Regions from separate parts of the Pallidibacillus thermolactis genome, predicted to be linked through region 3. Evidence: riboswitches for the same ligand, from Rfam matches in the RefSeq annotation. Region 3 holds a riboswitch; each other region holds the start of a gene.

Region 1 (7,431 bases), on a different contig from region 3:
GATGAACATAAAATCGATGTCATTTTAGGAGGCGGTATAGCGTTTTTTGAACGAGAAGATCGTAATCTTGCCCAAGAGTTTCAAGATGCTGGATATAGCTATGTGAAAACCGCTGAGGAATTAAGAAAGGATCATAATGAAAAAGTGCTCGGTTTATTTGCACCGGTGGGGATGGATAAAGAACTTGATCGTCCAGATGAACAACCTTCCTTAGCGGAAATGACGAAAGAAGCAATTGAACGGTTAAATCAAATTGAAGAGGGTTTTTTCTTAATGGTAGAAGGTAGTCAAATTGATTGGGCTGGTCACGATAACGATATTGTCGGAACTATGAGTGAGATGGCAAGTTTTGAAGAGGCCTTTAAAGTCGCGATTGATTTTGCGAAAGAAGATGGACATACATTAGTCGTTGCCACTGCCGATCACTCCACTGGCGGATTTTCTTTAGCTCAAGGATCGAACTATATTTGGGATCCAGCACCCATTAAAGCAGCCAATGCAACTCCTGATTGGATGGCAGCCCAATTAGTGGATGAAGGTAAACCAATTGAAGAAGTTTTAACCATTCAAAACGTTGGTTTTGAACTAACGGACGAGGAAATTCAATCGGTTAAAGAGGCGTTACATTCAGGAGATGAAGATTTGCGAACAATTGTGGATGATGCCATTGAAAAAATTTATGATACACGTTCCAATACCGGATGGACAACAGGTGGACACACGGGAGAGGATGTGAATGTATACGCCTTCGGTCCATCCAGTGAAAAATTTGCCGGCCACCTAGATAATACCGATCAAGCAAAAATCATTTTTGAATTGATTGGTGCAAAGGTTGAGATCCATGATATTCCTGTCCAAAGTGAAAACAATGAAGAAGAATAATAGACCAATATATGGGCTGATCAATTTCGATCAGCCTTTAACTTTAAAAAGTGATTGTTTTTTCATAAAAGATCATGTTCTTCTTATTTGTCTTAAGCATGCCTTTAGAGAGGTCCCGTTTTCTCTTGTCATGAGAACCTACGTAGATGAACTGCGAACTGCCGCTGTTAAAGAAATTTAAAAGATAACAAACAAGAAAACCGTCATGTTTATGGGAGAGAGAACAGGAAGAAGTAGAGTTTCATTTAAGGTTATCAAACGTCCTGTTCCTCTCCGACTCTGGAGCTTTTTGTTGAAAACATTGTCTGTTAAATTGTCATGTTCAGATTATGCCCCGAAAAATCGTTGATAGATATTCCTCGCTTTTTTCTCTTCTTTCGTTCCATGAATCAAGGCTCTGCCGTCTTGAAATAGGACGACACGATGATTCTCTACTGTAAAGGACAATAAATAATCGTTTCCTTTTAAATCTTTCACGAGTGGACGTAAATGATTTTTAATCTCTGCAAGAGAGGTTACTTGTTTTTGTTGTGGCCGGATTTGTACCGTATTTCGCCCGCACAACACTGCTGTTTTTAATTGATTGTCCCGGGACAAAAATGGATACGTTGGGTTTTTTCCACAGGATGGACAATCCGCCTTCTTTAACTTTGTCAGATTAACCGATGAATATTGCCTTGTCCAAACATCAAAGGAAACTAATTGCTTTGACACTTCCCCTGACACTAAATATTTTAATGCTTCGGTTACTTGATAAGAAGAAACCACTTGAACTGCCGGGCTAATTACACCAACTGTATCACAGGTCATGCCGTCAGATTGAATGGCATCAAGGAGACAATGAAAACACGGTGTCTTATGTGGTACGATAGAAACCGTCGTCCCATAACTTCGGACGACAGCGCCATAAATCCACGGTATCCCATGCTTCATTGCTACATCATTCATAAAAAATCTCGTTTCAAAATTGTCAGTCGCGTCAATCATGAAGTCGACGTGTTTTACTACATCTTCATATTCAAGGGAGAAATCACCGACTATCGCTTCAATGGAAATATTGGAATTAATCGATTGTAAATGCTTTTTCGCAGCAATCGCTTTTGGTAACTGTTGTTTGACGTCTTCTTCGGTATATAATTGTTGGCGGGAAAGATTACTCCAATCAACATAATCCCGGTCAATAATCGTGATTTTACCGATGCCGGCCCGGGCCAACATTTCACTACTGGCTGAACCAAGTGCTCCTGCGCCGACAATGAGGACATGGCTATCCAGTAGCTTTTTTTGCCCTTCCTCACCAATTTCTGAAAATAACATTTGTCGTGAATAACGTTCCATTATGGTGTTAACATTCCTTCTGTCGGACTGCTTGCCTCAGCATACCATTTTTTCGGAATCCGTCCTGCTTCATATCCGAGTCTGCCCGCTTCTACAGCTAACTTCATTGCTTTTGCCATTTTTACCGGGTCTTTTGCACCCGATACGGCCGTATTTAATAATACTCCATCCGCCCCCATTTCCATCGCCAGGGCACAATCCGCCGGTGACCCGATACCTGCATCCACAATAACCGGGACATTGGCCTGTTCAATAATAAATGATAGATTCAAAGGATTGACAATCCCTTGACCGGATCCTATCGGAGAAGCGCCCGGCATAATGGCATGAACACCTAACTCTTCTAACCTTTTTGCCAAAACCACATCATCGGACGTATACGGAAGAACAATGAATCCTTCTTCCAGTAACATTTCAGATGCGCGTAATGTTTCAATCGGGTCCGGCAATAATGTTTGATCATCGCCAATGACTTCGACTTTTACCATGTCACATAAACCTGAAGCTTTGGCAAGTTTGGCAATTCTAACCGCTTCTTCGGCCGTTTTTGCTCCAGCGGTATTTGGTAACAGGGAATACTTTGAAAGGTCAAGCATTTCTAAAAAATTTGGCTGCGAAGGTTCAAAAATATTCATTCTTCTTACTGCGAACGTTAAAATTTCCGTCTCAGACACTTCAACGGCTTTCTTTTGAATTTCAAAGGACGGGAATTTTCCTGTACCTAATAATAGTCGTGACCGAAATGTTTTATCTCCAATTTTTAACATGTTTTTCATCCTCCTCCAACAAATTGAACAATTTCAATTCTGTCACCGTCATTGACGGGTTGAATGTCATATTGTCCTTTTTCGACTATTTCCCCATTTTGTTCGATAACCACAATTCTTTCTTGCAATTGGAAATGGTGTAATAAATCTTCTATATTTTTGATCCCATTTTCCACTTCCACTTGTTGACCGTTAATAACGAGTTGCATAATCAATCCCTTTCTTTCCGAAAAAGTTTTGCTGCTTCTTTTGGATTTTGTGCAGAAAGAATAGCCGACATTACTGCAATGCCACTTACTTTTGTGGCCGCAACCTCTGTCATATTATCGGGTGTGATCCCGCCGATTGCCAGAACAGGAATGCCTGCTTTTTGCACAATTTCTTTCAACAATTTTGTCCCTTTTCCCGGTATCCCTTTTTTACTATTTGTTGGAAATACATGGCCAAATAGACAATAATCAGCACCATCTTCTGCTGCGATAACCGCTTCTGCTAGTGAATGTACACTTACACCCACTTTAATTTCAGGAAATTTTTGTTTGACTAACTTGACAGGCAATCCAGCTCCAGGAAGATGAACATTCGGTATCCCGGTTAATAGTGCAACATCCAGCCGGTCATTGATCACGAGTTTTTTTTTGTACACCTTTTGTTAAAAGCTGCTCTACCAGTTGAATGACTTCACTTGTCTGTTTTGTTTTTTCTCGAATATGGATATAGTCCACCTCATCAGCAATGGCTAAAATAGCCTTGACCAACTCTGTAGCGGTTTTTTTCCCGTCTGTTATGGCGTGTAATTCCACATAAGTCCTTCCTTTCAAGCGCATTTGAATATTAAAAAGCCACTTTCCATTGCGGAAAGTGGCATGTGAACATAAACATGAACCAAATTGGTCATGTTCCAAAATTCCACTTCCCTACGCTGGCATTGTCCAGATCAGGTTCTAAGGGTCTTAAAGTCCACACTTTAATCTCAGCCTTTCTCAAAGGCTCCCCTAGTGGTTCAATATTAAATTTTTTAACGATTCCATGTTAACACACTTTTCTGTATTTGCAAACATTATTTACAGAACGGTGACCAGTTTTTTCTTAATCTGAATTTAGAGCGCCTTTTCATTAAAAAAGTTTCAATCATAGCGTTATATTTGTGTGTACAAGGATTGTATTTGGAATGAAGCCTGTTATCTTTTGAATATATGATTTATTCGTTAAATCTTTTTTCTTTATGCCGATAAAAAAAGTAGATATCTATGTGCGAAAAAACTTTAGGGGGATGTTGAATGGTAAAACATATTGCTTCCCATCGAATGGTAAATACAGATACAGTAAGTAGGCTAACAAACTCATTAAAAGAAGAGATTTATCCGTCCAAATATGATACAAAAGGATATGAGGGTCCTAAAGCAGCAGGACAAGTTGATGGAGGTAAAAAACAAGTTCAAGATGTAATCCAAGCCTTAAATGATTTTTTGAGCCCTACATACACTGCTTTAAAATTTACGATGCATGAAAAACTTGGAGAATATTATGTCCAAATTATTGATGAGGAAACAAAGGAAGTCATTCGAGAAGTGCCGCCAAAAAAAATGCTCGATTTATATGCGGCAATGGCGGAACGAATCGGTTTAATAATAAATGAGAAGATTTGATAGAAGGAATGGAAAAGGAAGTGAAACTATCATGGTTGGTGTACGGGTTAGTGGTTTAGCAAGTGGTATGGATATTGACTCCATCGTTTCCGACTTAATGAAAGCCGAACGAATTCCACTGACAAAAATTGAAAAGGAAAAAACATTGTTAGAGTGGAAGCGGGATGCTTATCGCGAAATTAATAAACTTTTATTTGACTTTCAGAATGAATTGTTTGAATTTACACGTACGCAAAATTATCGTATCCGTAGTGTGACAAGTACGAATGAAGATTTCGTTACAGCAACGGTAGCAAATGGAGCGGGAACAGGTACGTATACAATTTCTGAGATTACACGATTAGCAAAGGCTGCGACAATGAAAAATGCAGAAGGAATATCAGCCGATAAGAATCATAAAGTTGATGTAAATAAAGGCCTTTATTTTATTAGCGATTCGTTTAAAAACGCCGATTTTGAATGGAAACAAGGTGGATTAGAAAGTGAATCAATTAAAATTAATCACGATAATCGAAAAGTTGTGAAATTAAACTTAAAAGAAGGACAAACATTACAAAATAATGAATCGGATTCATTTTCTACTGATATTTCAATTAAAGTGAATGGAAAAGGGATCAACGTTATTTTTAAGACTTCCGAAGAAGAGGGTAAAAGTTGGCCAGATACAGATGAAAATGTAGCTTTCGTCCATTCAGATGGAACGATTGAGTTTAAAAACACGTTAAATATTAATGATGTCGTGGAAGTTGATTATGTTGTCAATGAAAAGAAAGAAACGCGAACGTTAACTAAAAAAGATGACAAAATTCAAAATACGATTCAAATCACAGGTGCACTTAAAGAAGGAAGTATCAATATTACCATTGGGGACACCACTTTTACCGATGAACCGATAATACGAGATGGAAATGAACAAAATGGATCACGAATGGGGAACTTTAAACGTGGAGAAGAAGTAATCGCCACGATAAATTATGATACTGGCCAAATTACTTTTACAGATCATTTTTTGGAAGAGCAGTTTACAGATGAAACAGAAACATTACATATCGACATTACATCTAAGCAAAATTACTTCACGTTTGACTTAGCCACCCATACTTCAGAAGGTAAAATGTATGAGAACTTTATCGTCAGTGGAACGACATCCTTGAATAGTGTGATGAATAAAGTCAATAATTCGAGTTTAGGCTTAATGATGTTTTATGATTCCTTTACAGATCAAGTGACACTTACACGGACGGAAACCGGTAAATTTAATGACGAAGATAAGTCCGATATTATTATAGAAAAAGGGTTTTTAACGGATATTTTACGATTTAATGAGTTTACGGAAAGTACAAACTTGAGCGAGCTGGAAGAGTCAACGCTGTATAATGACGGTCATAATGCAGAGTTCACGATTAACGGATTAAAAACGGAAAGATCCTCCAACACCTTTACTATCAACGGCGTATCTTTTACGTTAAAAAATACAATGGAAGCGGGTAGTGCACAACCTGTAACGATTAGTGTGAATAACGACAACGAGAAACTATTTGAAACGATTAAGGGGTTTGTTGATCAATATAATGAGATTGTCGAAAAAATTGAAACGAAGTTAAATGAACCATATTATAAAAGTTATGAACCATTATCTGATTTAGAACGGGAAGAACTTACAGAGAAACAACAAGAAAAGTGGGAAGAGATGGCTAGAAGTGGTCTGTTACGTCGGGACCCGTTTTTATCTAGCATGATTACTCAAATGCGATCAGCATTATATCGTGTTGTGAATAATAATGAACTCAATCCTCAAATGACGTCACTTTCTGCCATTGGTATCAAAACAACCGCCGATTATCAGAGTGCGAAGCTGCAAATCGATGAAAACAAATTGCGGGAAGCGATTGAAAAAGATCCTGAATCGATAGAACTTTTATTTAGAGGTGGAAGTACGGAGGGGGACCAAGGGATTATCCACCAGTTAAGAGAGATTGTGAAAAATACAAGAGATCGTATTCAAAGCCGTGCCGGTAGTGCGAATATGACTGAACAACAATATACGATCGGACGGCAAATTTCCAATTACGAAGATCGTATTGAAAGATTTGAACAACGTTTACGGCAACTAGAGGATCGTTATTATCGTCAGTTTAGTATGATGGAAAAAGCCATTATGCAATCGAATAACCAAATGATGCAGCTATCCCAATTCTTTATGTAATTCTTCGTTTGAAAGGATTTTCGTAGTATATTCTTTTTTTCTTGTATAAATAAGAGTATGTACAAATTAATAAAGTGAGGTTGAAGCACCTATGACCATGTCGAATCCATACCAAGCTTATCAACAAAATTCAGTGAATACCGCTTCACCCGGCGAACTGACATTAATGTTATACAATGGTTGTTTAAAATTTATCGGGATTGCAAAGAAAGCGATTGAAGAAAACAATATCCCAGTGAAAAATGAGAATATCCAAAAAGCTCAAAATATCATTCATGAATTAATGGTTACATTAAATATGGAAGTGGAAATTTCGAAACAAATGATGCCATTGTATGATTTTGCTCGTACGAAATTAATTGAAGCCAATGTGAAAAACAGTATTGAAAGTTTAGAAGAGGCTGAAACGATCATCACTGAATTTCGTGATACGTGGAAGGAAGTTTTAAAATTGAATCGTCAAAAAAGCTTTTCTAAAGGCGGCGCTGTTTAATGAATCCGATTAAAGGTGTTTATGTAACAACCACTGAAATGATTCGGTATTTAGAGGAAAAGAAGGAAGAGGATCGCGAGAGGCGTATTGCAGAAA
Region 2 (7,431 bases), on a different contig from region 3:
TCTAATTTTTCTAACTTTTTCCTCTAAGCTTATATTAATATAATTTAAGAGATAAGTAAATAATGAGTATTTTATTGTTATCTATAAATTTATCTTATGGATTCAAAAGAAAATCCAATAAGATTAAGAAACAAAGGAATCAATACATATAGATGAAATTTCTGTTTAATGGAAATAAATTATTTGAATGTATTAAAAATGAAATAAGCAATCATTATTTTAAAACTTTTTTGTTAAATCTTTAATAATGCGATTATTCCTATTCTTTGTGACAACAAAAATATTTTAACATAATAGTTAATCTGCGTAAATATCTATATTTATAAAGATTTCGAATTTTAACTATAAAAAAGCAACTAAAATAAAGAGACCATTCTATTATTAGAATAGTCCCTATCACCTCAATCAAATAATTGATTCATTTTATTAATTTCACTCTGGTATTGTTCTAGTTTCTGACGCTGGATCTCTCCAGCCACTTCATGGGCGTTCTCAATTTGTTGTTGAACCTCTTTAATCTCTTTTTCAAGTCTTTTCAATTGTTGTCCATAATTTGCTGAAGTTGAATCTAGATTTTCGTAAATATCTTTTGCTTCTTCAAATCCTTGTTGAGCAGCCTGAAAAGCCTGTTGCTTATCTTTATGATATGGAAACTTCTTTGTCATTTTATTCACCTCTATTTTTAGATTGAACAAGAGGTAAATTTTTATTCGTTTATCTTCATCATTTTGGTACAACCTAAAAATACGGTCCCCCACAAATAACTGGAGTTGATAAATTTATGGTACAAAAACGAAATGTGAAAAATAATAGCATGAATAATCATGACAATACACAACCTGAACCGTTAAGCGGGTCGAAAAAAGTTAAAAATCGTAACCATTCTAGACAAAATAATAATCCACATCATGGTTTGTAATAGATCATTTTTTTATCAAAGTTGACTCTCCATACACATTTTATCTTGACGCACGTATACTATTGTTAACACTTTTTAAATGAACCTCAAAAAAATGGGGGACCATTGATGAAACAAAATAAAAACGAAAATTATTTTGAATCTGATGAAATGGAAAAATGGCTTACTCAATATTTTTTAGATCCGTTAACAGATTATTTAGATGAAAATGTTTTTAGAATTGACCTTTTTGACTCCGAGAGTTCCTTCATTGTGGAGGCTTTATTGCCAAAGGTAAAAAAAGAAGATATTCACATTTCAATCAATTCTAACACCCTACAAATAAAAGTTAAACAAAGTTCTCATGATAAAACTCGAACGGTTACCTTCCCTTTTCCTATTTCCCATTTACAAAAAAACATTACTTTTGAAAACGACATTTTAGAGATTGTTTTTTTAAAATCTGAATCTTTATAGTTAATTACAAACAAATATGAACTTTAAAAAAGTCCATATTTGTTTGTAATTCCCTTTACTAGATGTTATCAATTAATTAAAATCAAAATAAGTTCTATTTGGAGGGGTGCTTATGGTTAATAAATGGATTGAATATTTAGAACAAAACAAAGATCAACAACTTATGAAATTAAAGGAATTTTTAAAAATCCCTAGTGTTTCTGCATTATCCAAACATAAAAAAGATATACATAAGGCGGCTAGATGGTTAAGTAACGAGTTAGAACGAATTGGCATGGAAAATGTAAAAGTGATGGAAACAGAAGGTCATCCTATCGTATATGCTGACTGGATCCATGCAGATCATAAGCCTACTGTATTAATTTATGGTCATTATGATGTTCAACCTGTAGATCCATTACATTTATGGGAAACACCACCTTTTGAGCCAACTGTTCGCGATGGCAAAATATTTGCACGCGGAGCCAGTGATGACAAAGGACAAGTTTTTATGCATATAAAAGCATTGGAAGCATTATTAAAAACGGAAGGGAAGCTACCAATAAACATAAAAATAATAATTGAAGGTGAAGAGGAGATCGGTAGCCCTCACTTACCTAAGTTTATTGAAGAAAATAAGGAATTATTGCAAGCTGACGTCTTAGTGATTTCCGATACTGGTATGATTGAAAAAGGAAAACCTTCCATTACATACGGATTAAGAGGATTAACTGGTTTACAAATTGACATTCAAGGAGCAAAAACCGACCTTCATTCCGGTGCCTATGGTGGCGGTGTTCAAAACGCAGCCCATGCTCTCGTTCAATTATTATCCACTTTTCATGATGAAGAAGGACGTATAATGGTCGATGGATTTTATGATAATGTACTATCAATAACAGATGAGGAAAAACAAGCGATTAATGCTTTACAATTAGACGATGAAAAGGTGAGAACAGAACTTGGTGTTCCTGAATTATTTGGTGAACCTGGATACAGTTTTTACGAAAGAACGAGTTATCGTCCAACATTAGAAATTAATGGGATGTATAGCGGTTTTCAAGAGGAAGGAATTAAAACCGTTTTACCAAACCAAGCTAGCGCAAAGATCACATGTCGTTTAGTACCCAATCAAGAACCTGAACAAATTTTAGAACTTATTAAACAACATATTGAGAAACATAAACCGAAAGGAGTGACAGTAAAAATTACTCCATTTGATTCCGGTGCTCCTTTTGTAACACCGCTTAATCACCCGGCAATTCAAGCAGCAGGTCGTGCTGCTTCTAAAATTTACGGTACCGAAACAGCTTATATTCGTAGCGGTGGCTCTATACCAATTGTCGCTGACTTTGCTCAAATTTTACAAGTCCCAATTGTCTTACTAGGGTTTTCTCTAGATAGTGAAAACTTCCATGCTCCAAATGAACATTTCCATTTAGAGAATTTTTATAAAGGGATGCAAACGATGTGTGAATATTGGAATGAATTGGCTGAAATACGATTCAAATAAGATGTACCCCCTTCCTTAATTGGATGGGGGTTAAAAATTATTTATTTAGTCGTACAGACATATTTTTCCTTCTACTTTCTGTTAATATACGAGGGGATATTGAAATTAATAAAATAAGTACGATAATACAGAACAAGAATGAACCTAATCCAGCTGGACCATTTACGACTAAAGAGTACAACCAAACCGGTTGGCCTTCGGGCGCATAACTTCCCCAAAAAACTATACCAGCAATATAATGAACTAGATAACGAGCAAAACTACCAACAAATGTAGCTATTATTATATAGAAAAAACCAATGTTCTTCTTCCCTTCGTCAAAACAATTTTGTATCATTCCCATAAACAATCCGGCAAAACCAATAAAAGCAAATGCAACAAAGTATTCAATTATAAACTGAAACCAATGAAGGATATAAGCATCACCGAAAATTACTTGAAGTACTCCCCAGAGAAATCCAGATAATACACCATATTTAAATCCCCATCTAAAAGATAGAATGAACACAGGGACCATTGCGAAGGAAATAGATATCCATGGTCCTAATTGTATCGATGGTAATAAATCGATAATAAACGCTAATGCTGCCAAAATCGATGTTTCAATGAGTGGTTGTAATTGATTTGTGCGCATAAAAAAACCTCCTATGTAATTTAACGAAACGTTCCATAGGAAGCTCAGAAAAGGAGAAAAGATTACGTACATTCTCTTTTCTTCCACAATCCCTACGCCAGTACTAACTGAACAGGTTCAAAGGGTCAGAATAAAAAGACATATCGTCAATTTATTCACTCTCAGCATAAGCTCCCCCTGTGGAAACGTTGTTTCATATCATCTTTAATTATAAACGATAACAAGAAAAATACAACGCTTATATGAAAAACGTATAAATTTAGGACTGTCATAAAGACAGCCCTATTTCTAACTCATGTGTAATCAACTTTCATTCGTTTTTACTGAAACGGATTGTTTTTTACCTTCACGATAAAACTCAAGCTCTATAGTATCTCCAGGCTTCACTTTACTATACAAATATTTTCGTAGCTCAGTTGTATTTTTCACTTCATTACCATTAATACCTACAATAACATCATTTACTTTCAGACCAGCCTTTGCAGCGGGTGAACCTTCTTTAACCCCTGCTACAACAATACCTTGTTCAATATTTCCGAACATACTCTGACGATAAAACTGAACAATGTCAGCCATATCATACATTTCGATTCCGATGAATGGTCGTTTGACTTGTCCATTCTCGATTAATTGTTCTGCAATTGGAAGAACATCGTTCGCTGGAATAGCAAAACCTAAACCTTCTACTCTTTCATCGGCAATTTTTAAACTATTTATACCGATTACTTCTCCACTTGCATTAATTAAAGCACCACCACTATTTCCTGGATTTATTGCTGCATCGGTTTGGATTACATCTAATTCCCATTCACCTGCAGAAGTTTTTACTCCAACTGTTCGGTCAATTGCACTAATAATCCCTTGTGTAACGGTTCTAGAAAATTCAAGTCCTAGTGGATTACCAATTGCAATGACTTCATCTCCTGGACGTAATTTACTTGAATCACCAAAACTTGCAACTTTATCAACATGAGCTTGATCGATCTTCAATACTGCTAAATCGGTTAACGCATCCGCTCCAACTATTTCAGCTTTTACCGTTTCACCATCATATAAAGAAACTTCAACTTCATTCGCTCCTTCAATGACGTGGTTATTTGTAATAATATATCCATATTGATCATCCTTATGGAAAATAACTCCAGAACCTGTTCCAGCTTGGACATTTTCTTGTTGGAAATAAAACTGGTTGTTAAGCTGTTGTAAATTAATTACCCCCACAATTGTAGGAGATAATTCTTCAACTATATCAGCTATAGATGCATTGTCAGCTGAAGCAAAGGTTGGAGTATATTCCACATCAGATGATTTATTTTGTAGCTGTGTCGAATTAGATGAGTGATCGCCATTTTCAAAAGGTAGATCAAAATAAGCTATCGCTGAAATGGTTAAAGCCGAACTTATTACACCGACTAACAAATAGGAAACTACTTTTTTAAACCAACGTTTTTTCATGCTATTTTTTAGTTTGAATTTTTGATCATCGTGCTTATTTATACCTTCAAAAGTATCCCTATAATCATTTGAGCTTTCATATTTGTTGATAATATCACTTTGTTCACCATGCTCACTTTCAAAACTATTCACCTTCTGTGTACTAGTTTGTTGTAATTGGAATTGCTGATCCTTATAATTAGTCTGTTTACGATTTTCGCTATTAACTGATTCTGGTGAATTTAAACTTTCATTTGAATCAAAATTTGATTGATTTTTTGTATGATTATCCATTTTCTCTACCCTCACTCCCTACTTCTCACATCTATTGTAGTCAACATTTATGAAAAAACTGTGAAAAGAGATGAAAAAATTGTTGAAAACGATCATTGATATAACATTACTTAATACGTTAAAACAGAATTTTTATCACGGTCATTATATCATCAATATTAATTTTAAATAAAACGAAAAAAAATATAATCATCTTCTTCAAAAAACAACTTGCAATAATAGTAAAAATAAAAAAGATGATCCCGGAAAATAAGAATCATCTTTCGACGAAAAATTATTGCAACCGAATTAATCAATAATAATTTTTAAATATTGTTTTGAAAAAAGAATACTAACGAACGTTTGTTTTTCCTTTTTATTTAAGGATTATCATTTATTTCAATACCATTGTGCAAAATAACGTTGATGAGAGCAGGATACTTTGGATATCCTGCTCTTTTTTCATTTATTCACTTATTTTTTCAGTAATCATTACACCTCTTTTTTCCATTTCTTCAATGTACGTTTGACCAGGAACGACTTGCTCAGGTGGAAATACACCTCTCTTATTAATTACCCCTTTAGCAATCATTTGGGCAACTACAGATATTGTATAAGCTGTTGATCGAGCCATTGCAGTCACGTTTTCTTTATTGTTCTTATAACAAATCATTTCATAAGTATAGGAAACCTCTTTTATATCTTTCAACCCGGAAACGATAACCCGAAGAAGTGTAACATCTTCTTTATCCTTCAATTCTACGATTGGATCTAAAACTTTTAATAATACTTTTCTTGGATTAACTTTCATCCCATCTATTTCGACAAAGTAATCATTTCTCGTTAAATTTAAATCAACTAAAAGTTTTGCTTTTTCAGCATGGCCAGGATAGCGGATCGTTTTATACTCTAATGTCTCTAATTCGGGGTATGATTTTGATAAGGTCGATGTTCCTCCAGATGTATGAAAGGCTTCTAATGGACCAAATTTTTCAAAGTATATTGGCTCAACCTCAGATAATGAAGGAACTTCCATCAATTTTCCATTTCGAATAATTAAAGCAGGGTCTGTATAATGATCGAACAAACCTTCCATTGAAAAAACATGATTATATTCTAATGGTGGCTCTGGCCGAAGTGGAATACCACCAACATATAATTTAATGGATTTTACTTTAGATAATTTACTCACACCATAACCAGATAAAATATTTATCATTCCCGGTGCAACCCCAAGATCAGGAATAATGGTCACATTCGCTGCCTTTGCTTTTTCCTCTAACTTTAGAACTTCATCCGTTATGTGACCAATATGTCCACCTAAATCAACAGAATGTACACCGACTTTTATTGCTGTTTTCGCCACTTTTACATTAAAAGAATAAAATAATGCATTAATAATACAATCAAATTGTTTCATGTAATTTTCTAATTCTTCTTCATTGTCAGCATTCACTTTAAATGCTTTTACTTTATCAGAGCCGATTTCTAATTCAGCTTTTTTTGCTCGTCCATAATTCACATCTGCAATACCAACAAAGGTAACACCACTACTTTTTGATAAGTCCCTAGCCGCTTCTTTTCCCATTAATCCAGCACCTAATACGCCGATTTTCAAAAACTCTCCCCCTTTTATTAGCAATCTGGCAGATTCTTAACATATCTACTCCTTGTTATCATTAACTGCTATATAACTATCATATTATGAAATGGTTCAATTTATTTCTTAAAAAAATCCAGTTCAAAAAAATCCAGTTCAACAATGACATGTAAATAATGTCATTAATGAACTGGACCAAAGTTGCTGTTCATTTAAACAGCTGGAAAAAGATGGAGGAAACTACAATTACAATAATCAAAATGTTTTGACATGTCGGTCTAACTATATTGTAAACCTTTTTATCTTATTTGTAAACGTTTTCTTTTTTGTTTAGACTTAATGTTTAATTAAATCATAATTTTTTTACAAACATCTGGCTATAGCGACTATTCATCCTCTTTTGCTACCCGAACAAGCTGTTTTCCGATATTTTCGCCCGTAAAAAGTCCAATAAATGCATCCGGTGCATTCTCTAATCCGTCAGTAATCGTTTCTCGATATTTTATTTTTCCTTCTTTGATCCATTTTCCTAATTGTTCATACCCCTCTTTAAAACGAGTTGAATAATTCGATACAATAAATCCTTGCATTAAAATACTATGAGTCACAAGTTTCCCTTGAAT
Region 3 (7,431 bases):
GCTTTTGCTGGATTAAATATTGTAAGGATTACAATAACGAATAATCCCGTGAACACACCATAAATAATTGGTAGAGTAGAGGTAATCCCATAAATAACAAACGTAATAAAGATGACCATTGTACTAGCAATAATGGCATAAAAGGCCGCTTTACTCGTTGTACGTTTCCAAAATAACCCTATGATTAGCGGTACAAAAATAGCACCTGATAATATCGCATAAGCCATATCTAATGCCACTAGAATATTTTGAATCCATGCAGAGAAAATAATCGCTATTACACCTAATACAAGGGTTACGATACGTGATGTTTGAATTATAGCTTTATCATTCATATCTTTTTTTAAATAGACTTTAATGATATCATTTGTGATTAAGGTTGCAGAAGCAAATAATGCTCCTGAAGCATTTGACATTAATGCTGCACAAACAGCGGCTAACACTAACCCTAACGTTCCTGGCGGTAAAATGGTTAAAGCTAAGCTTGTAAATGCAGATTGTGAATCCTCTAAATTTGGAAGAACAATGAATGCACACATCCCTACAATGCTAAGTGTCAGACCATAAAGAAAGCTATATACGCCGGCTGAAATGGCACTTCTTTTCATAACTTTTTCATTTTTAGCAGTAAATACACGTTGCCATATGTCTTGGGAAACCATTAATCCAAACGCATATAAAAGAAAATATTGGAAAATTTTATCGCCACCAATGTTTGTTAAGTTAAGATGACTCTCCGGTACACTAGTAAACACAGTGGCTAATCCACCTGCACTATTCACGCTATAAGGGAACATGATAAAAAACACACCAACTGTCATCACTATGAATTGAATAATGTCTGTTAGGGTTATACTCCACATGCCACCTAAAACTGTATAAAAGAGAACAATTCCACCACCAATAAACATCGATGTTAAAACTGGCCAACCTAGTAAAACATGGATGACACTTCCCATTCCGATCACTTGTGTCACGACGATCATAAGTGTATAGATGGATGTAACAATGGCACTAATTAGCTGAGTACCTTCACCGTAACGTTTCCCAAGGAGCTGGCTAATTGTAAAAACTTCATAGACTGAAATTTTTTTAACAAGAAATAACCCTAAACTGGCAATACCTATTCCCATCATTGTTACAAACCAAAAGCCAGAAACACCAAATTCATAGCCTAATGTTGTTGAACCCATTGTCGCAGCACCGCCAATAATAACAGCAGCTAAACAACCTACATGTGTAAAGTAACCGATGCGACTTCCAGCTAATATAAAATCTTTTTCTGATTTAGCTTTATTTATCCCAATAATTCCTACTATGATTAATGCACCAAAATAGAGAATCAGTACAGTTGTATCAAGAATGTTCATTTATCTACCTCCGAATTCCAAGCTCTAATTCATATTCTGTAATCGCTTCCTCAAGTATTGAAATTCCTTGATTTAAATGTTTTTTATCGACATTTAAAGGCGGCATCATTCTGATTACCTCACCTGTATTACCACTTAAATATAGGATAAGCCCCTTCTTTAGACACTTCTCAAGAATGTTCATTAATCCTTCTCCGTTTGGTTGACCAGTTTCTGGATGAATAATTTCAATACCTATCATTAACCCGATCCCTCGTACATTCCCAACTACAGGATGTCCTTCTTTAATATCTAATAATTGATTTAATGCATATTCACCAAGGACACGGGCGTTTTCAACTAATCCTTCTTCTTTTAAAACATCAATTGTGGCACAAGCCGCAGCACATGCTAGAGGATTACCTCCGAATGTTGTACTATGACTCCCCACTGTCCATTGTTCCATCAATTCTCTTGAAGCTACAGTTGCACTGAGTGGCAATCCGCTGGCGATTCCTTTAGCAATGGCCATTATATCTGGAGTTACATTAAATCGATTGGCTGCAAACCAGTCTCCAGTTCGTCCAAATCCGGTCTGTACTTCATCAAAAATTAACAGGATTCCATGTTGATCACAAATTTCCCTTATTTTTTGTAACCAAGCTTTTGGCGGGACTACATATCCGCCTTCACCAAGTACCGGTTCTAATATGACGGCTGCCACTTCTTCAGGGGCTACTTGATGATTGAATAGTCTATTAAAATCCTTTTCAACTTGCTGGGACCAATAGATTTGCAGATCAAGTCCTTCAGGTGTCTCAGTCGGCTTTGCATACGGCAGTTGATACGTCATTCCCGCACCAACAGGTAAATTTTTTCTATACTTACTTTTAGACGTCGTTAAGCTTAAGGCTCCCATCGTTCTTCCGTGAAACCCACCGAGGAAAGAAATGATATAATTTCTTTTAGTCACATGCCGGGCGAGCTTGATTGCACCTTCAATCGCTTCTGCCCCACTATTTCCAAAGAAAAAGCAATTGAGGGATTCAGGTAAAATAGTTCTTAGCTTTTTTACCAATAACATAATGGATTCGTAATTGATAATGCCAATCGGCCCATGAACTAAATGTTTTAGCTGTTCTTTAATGGCTTCTACAACTTTTGGATGTCTATGTCCGGTATTCTCTGTAGCAATTCCTGATGTAAAATCAAGATATTTTTTCCCGTCAACGCCAATGTAAAATAATCCTTCTGATTTTACGACTGGCAGATTGGGAAAATCTTTTGCCATTGTTGGTGCTAAAAAGCCTTCGCCATTAATCGTATGCCAATCTATCATACTTATCTCTCCTAATATAATATTTTTATTAATATGAATTTTTTCACAACATAGATAACTGGTCAAATATGAACGATAGGAATTCTTAATAGTTGAAAAAGCGAAAGTGTACAGGGTGCAATCGTTTCGATAAAAGAGTGCCTATAATCCCATTTTTGAATCAAAAATAGATGGAGAGAGAGAAGTATAGATATTTGGTCGTGAAACCGAAAAAAATGAAGCTACTTAACTATTGAAAAAATTTATATATTATTATTAAAATAATCATAATTGTCTATAAAATATAAATCATTATTGATACTTGATTTCATTAGATAATTTATTGCAATGTTATAATTAAGATAACTTACATTCTTCCGAAGAGGGGTTTTTTAAGAAAGAGGTAGTGGAATGGAACTACGACATTTAAAAACCTTCAAAGTTGTTGCAGAGGAATTGAATTTATCCAAGGCAGCAAACAAATTAGGCTACACACAACCCACCATTACGTTACAAATACAATCTCTTGAAAAAGAGCTTAATCATACCCTTTTTACAAGAATTGGAAAAAGGACAGTATTAACGACTGCTGGAAAACAGCTAAAGGTTCACGTTGATCAGATATTTTCACTTATTGCCCAAATGGAAAAAGAAATGGAAGAATTGCATGGACCTAAAGGAATTTTAACAATAGCAGCATCTGAATACTACTGTACAAGGCGGTTATCACACATTATAAAACATTATAAGGAATTGTATCCGAACGTTCGGGTGAATCTTCTACCATTAAATAGTGCACATGCCATTCAAAGTGTGAAGGACCATGTTGCAGATATTGCAATCATTGCTGGTAATTTTCATGAAATAGATATGAGACAAATCTTTTTAGAGGAAGAAAAAACTTTTTTGGTTGTGTCCTCACAAATTAGCAAAGATCGTAGTTTGGAAGATATCTTTGGTCTGTATCCATTTATCTCTTACGATAAAAATTGTAGTTTCAGTAGTATTATTAACCGCTATTTCAAAACAAGCAAGTTGCAGCCTCAATCTATGATTGTGGTTGGTGGCAGCGATGAAACGGTTAAAAGTGCTGTATTAAATGGAACCGGATATGCCATATTAGGAGAAAATATTATAAAAAAAGAGTTGGAGGAGGGCTCTATCACCATCCTTCAACCTGTATCCGAACCGATTACTACGTTTTGTATTAACTTAAAGGTTCGCTCAGAAGAACCTAATATTCAAACATTTTGTAGTGTTTTACAAAGGGTATGGTGAAATAAAATTATTAACTTATGTAAGATTGTATTGACTTTACTGAAAAGTGTGTGTAAAGTGATAATTAAATGAATAGGAATGTATAGGAAGACACTAGGGGAGCCTTTCGGCTGAGACGGGAAGTATCCCGGACCCTTTGAACCTGATCTAGTTCATACTAGCGTAGGGAAGTGGAGTCCGTGCAAGAGTATATTTAAAAGTATTCTGCCGCTCCATTTTGGTGCGGTTTTTTTATGTCTTTATTCTGCAATTGCTTCCTAACTAGCGTCTTCCACTATAACTAATAAGGAGGCATAAATAAACATGAGTTTTTCTGTAGAACTGAGAAAAGAAGCAGATCCGATTTTTAATGCTATTTTTGAGCATCCATTTGTACAGGGAATAGCAAATGGAGATTTAAAGAAGGAACAACTAATTCATTATGTAAAGCAAGACTTTGAGTATTTAAATGCCTTTATACGAATCTATGGAATGGCAATTTCAAAGTGTAAAGATCGTAAGGATATGGAAATGTTTAATAAGCAAATTTCTTTTATTTTGAATAGTGAAACACATCCACATCATAACTTTTGTCAAGTTGCAGATGTCAAATACGAAGAATTACAAGGGTACCCATTGTCTCCAACCGCACATCAATACATACGGCATATGCTGACGGTTGCTCATGAAGGGACATTGGGTGAAATTATTGCAGTTTTATTGCCGTGCCCGTGGACTTACTGGGAAATAGGGAAGCGATTATTAACAGAAGTGAACCCAGACCGTTCACATCCATTTTATGAATGGATCCATTTCTATGGCAATCGGACCGATTCAATCACAACAAAGTTTTGTGCACGGCTTGATGAACTGGTAAAGGAAGCGACAAACATAGAAAAAGAAAAAATGAAGGAACATTTCTTACTTAGCTGTCAGCTTGAATATATGTTTTGGGATATGGCTTATAAACTTGAGGATTGGCCTGTAAAAATGGAGGTAATACAATCTTGACTTGGAAAATGAAAGAAATCGTCTTAGCGGTTATTTTATCAGTAATTTGTGGTGTGATCTATTTAGGCTGGTCTACACTTTGGATTCCGATTTCTGCTGTAATTGGGCCTGTCGGTGCCAGTTTTATGTTTGGCATCTGGGTGATCGCTAGTCCTATTGTTGCCTATATCATTCGTAAACCAGGTGCGGCATTTGTCGCAGAAGTTACGGCTGCAGCAGTGGAATTATTTACAGGAAGTCATTTTGGATTAGCTGCCTTATTAGTAGGACTATTTCAAGGGATTGGTTCTGAAATTGCTTTTGCCATATTCAGATACAAGCGATATAACCTTTTTACTTTAATGCTTTCTGGTGCTTTGGCGGCCGTTTTTGGAATGATTTATAATTTGTTGGCAAAAGGTTTTGGATATTACTCGACAGAGGTATTATTAACTACGTTAGGTATTCATATTATCAGCGGTATGATTCTTGGCGGTTGGTTAGCAAAAGTAGTAGTAGATACATTGGCAAAAACAGGTGTGTTAGAACAATATGCAATTATGAAAGAAAAAAGAAAAAAGGAAGATGCCAATGGACATGTTTCTGGGCTGTAATGATCTTTCTGTCCGTTATTATAACCGTTCAGAACACATATTGAAAAATATTACGCTATCTATTAATAAAGGAGAAAAGGTATTGATACTTGGACCAAGCGGAGGTGGGAAATCAACTTTGATTTCCACTCTCGCTGGGATCATTCCAGAGTATATAGAAGCAGAAGTAACAGGACAAGTATTTCTGAGAGATAATGTGGGAATTATGTTTCAGGATCCTGACTCTCAATTTTGTATGTTGCATGTGGATGAAGAGATTGCATTTAGCCTTGAGAACCGATCCGTTCCTCAAACCGAAATGGACAATATTATCTCTAATTTAATGAATCAAGTCGGTTTAAAAGTAGATAAGAAAACCCCTATCGATACATTATCAGGCGGAATGAAACAAAGACTAGCTTTAGCTTGTTTACTAGCCTTGGAGCCAGAGGTGCTGTTCTTTGATGAACCAACTGCTCAGTTAGATCCAGCTGGCAGGAAAGAAATACTTGAAATATTACACCGACTATCTCAAAAAACAAATCAAACAATGATTTTTGTTGAACATATGTTAGACGGCTGTATTGAGTGGATGGATCGGATTATTATGTTAAATGAGGGCGGAAATGTGATTGGAGATGGAGAGCCCGAGGACATTATCCATCATTTTACTAATGAAATGAAAGAAGCGGGAATTTGGCGTCCGAAACTTTATCCAAGCAAGTGGATTGAGGTTATTGAAAATCCTTCTCATCCATTATCCATCAAATTATCGAAACAATTTAAATCAAAGTGTCAGACTGCAATAAAAGATTATAAAATTGAAAATCCGATCATTTCGGCAGAAAATGTGACAATTGGATACGGAAGGAAGTCTATTGTAAAAGAAATTAATCTAGCAATAGACAAAGGAGAATGGATCTCCATTGTTGGAGAAAATGGAAGTGGAAAAAGCACTTTACTGAAAAGTCTTATCCGCTTGGAACCAATAAAAAAAGGAAACATATTTATTCAGGGTAAGGAACTAACGAATTGGTCAGATCGTGAATTGTATGAACAAGTAGGTTTTGTCTTTCAAAATCCGGAACATCAATTTATAGCTGACACAGTATTTGAAGAAATTGCTTTTGGAGGAAGCCAGAGAAATTGGCCAGAAGAATTAATATATGCCAAAACAAAGAGGCTGATACAAGAGTTCGGGTTGGAAGACCATGAGAACGAACATCCTTTTATACTTAGTTTTGGGCAAAAGCGGAGGTTAAGTGTAGCAACTATGTTATTGTTTGATCAAGCATTATTATTGCTTGATGAGCCAACATTTGGTCAAGACGAAAAAACGACATATAAACTGATGAAACAATTAAAAGAAAGACAGAAACAAGGAACAACAATTATTATGGTAACCCACGATATGGATCTGGTAGATCGATATTCCGATCGAGTCTTGCTTTTGAATAAAGGGAAAATGGCCTATCAAGGAACGCCATTTGGTTTATTTAGTAACCAGGATATATTACAAAAAACGAAAATCATACCACCTCTTCATTATCAGTTGATGCATGAACGAAGGGAAGAGATTTTAGTATGAAGGTAAATCATTCATTCTTAGCTACTATAAATCCCACGTGCAAGCTATTTTCCCATGTACTTGTGATGTTACTATTAATGGTCATTACCGATGTTAAAGTGACGTTCTTAATATGGTTTCTAGCCGTCCTTATCGGTCTTTTTTTAGGAGGATGGACAATTTCGTATTTATTAAAAAGGTTATGTCCCTTTTTTTGGATTTTTATTTTAATTTTTTGGATGATGGCAGCCTTTGGAAAAGGGCAGGAAACGATTTGGCAATGGGCGTGGTTTCATGTGACACAAGAAAGTATAAATCATGGTTTGACGATCGCTTTTCGTATGTTAGCTTTTGTCA

The links. A riboswitch is a leader RNA that binds a small molecule or an ion and turns the genes downstream of it on or off. The one in region 3 is predicted to bind thiamine pyrophosphate.
Region 1: linked by a shared signal. The riboswitch ahead of OEV82_RS02235 (beta/alpha barrel domain-containing protein) and the one ahead of tenA (thiaminase II) in region 3 are both predicted to bind thiamine pyrophosphate.
Region 2: linked by a shared signal. The riboswitch ahead of thiT (energy-coupled thiamine transporter ThiT) and the one ahead of tenA (thiaminase II) in region 3 are both predicted to bind thiamine pyrophosphate.

The regions. Positions count from the first base shown of each region.
Region 1 covers NZ_JAOUSE010000003.1:120,153-127,583, reverse strand. Annotated here, with positions in the region: gene OEV82_RS02260 (alkaline phosphatase) at 1-882, shown strand, start outside; gene OEV82_RS02255 (ThiF family adenylyltransferase) at 1,210-2,220, opposite strand; gene OEV82_RS02250 (thiazole synthase) at 2,220-2,987, opposite strand; gene thiS (sulfur carrier protein ThiS) at 2,993-3,196, opposite strand; gene OEV82_RS02240 (thiamine phosphate synthase) at 3,199-3,615, opposite strand; gene OEV82_RS02235 (beta/alpha barrel domain-containing protein) at 3,605-3,790, opposite strand; TPP riboswitch at 3,885-3,994, opposite strand; gene flaG (flagellar protein FlaG) at 4,268-4,636, shown strand; gene fliD (flagellar filament capping protein FliD) at 4,623-6,842, shown strand; gene fliS (flagellar export chaperone FliS) at 6,934-7,335, shown strand; gene OEV82_RS02215 (flagellar protein FliT) at 7,335-7,431, shown strand, end outside.
Region 2 covers NZ_JAOUSE010000011.1:40,425-47,855, forward strand. Annotated here, with positions in the region: gene OEV82_RS05890 (hypothetical protein) at 402-665, opposite strand; gene OEV82_RS05895 (small acid-soluble spore protein P) at 782-919, shown strand; gene OEV82_RS05900 (Hsp20/alpha crystallin family protein) at 1,028-1,375, shown strand; gene OEV82_RS05905 (dipeptidase) at 1,488-2,867, shown strand; gene thiT (energy-coupled thiamine transporter ThiT) at 2,905-3,501, opposite strand; TPP riboswitch at 3,573-3,689, opposite strand; gene OEV82_RS05915 (S1C family serine protease) at 3,805-5,229, opposite strand; gene OEV82_RS05920 (saccharopine dehydrogenase family protein) at 5,675-6,826, opposite strand; gene OEV82_RS05925 (NADP-dependent oxidoreductase) at 7,195-7,431, opposite strand, start outside.
Region 3 covers NZ_JAOUSE010000009.1:13,501-20,931, reverse strand. Annotated here, with positions in the region: gene OEV82_RS05105 (sodium:solute symporter) at 1-1,370, opposite strand, end outside; gene OEV82_RS05100 (aspartate aminotransferase family protein) at 1,375-2,688, opposite strand; gene OEV82_RS05095 (LysR family transcriptional regulator) at 3,079-3,945, shown strand; TPP riboswitch at 4,031-4,131, shown strand; gene tenA (thiaminase II) at 4,249-4,935, shown strand; gene OEV82_RS05085 (ECF transporter S component) at 4,932-5,528, shown strand; gene OEV82_RS05080 (ABC transporter ATP-binding protein) at 5,506-7,095, shown strand; gene OEV82_RS05075 (energy-coupling factor transporter transmembrane component T family protein) at 7,092-7,431, shown strand, end outside.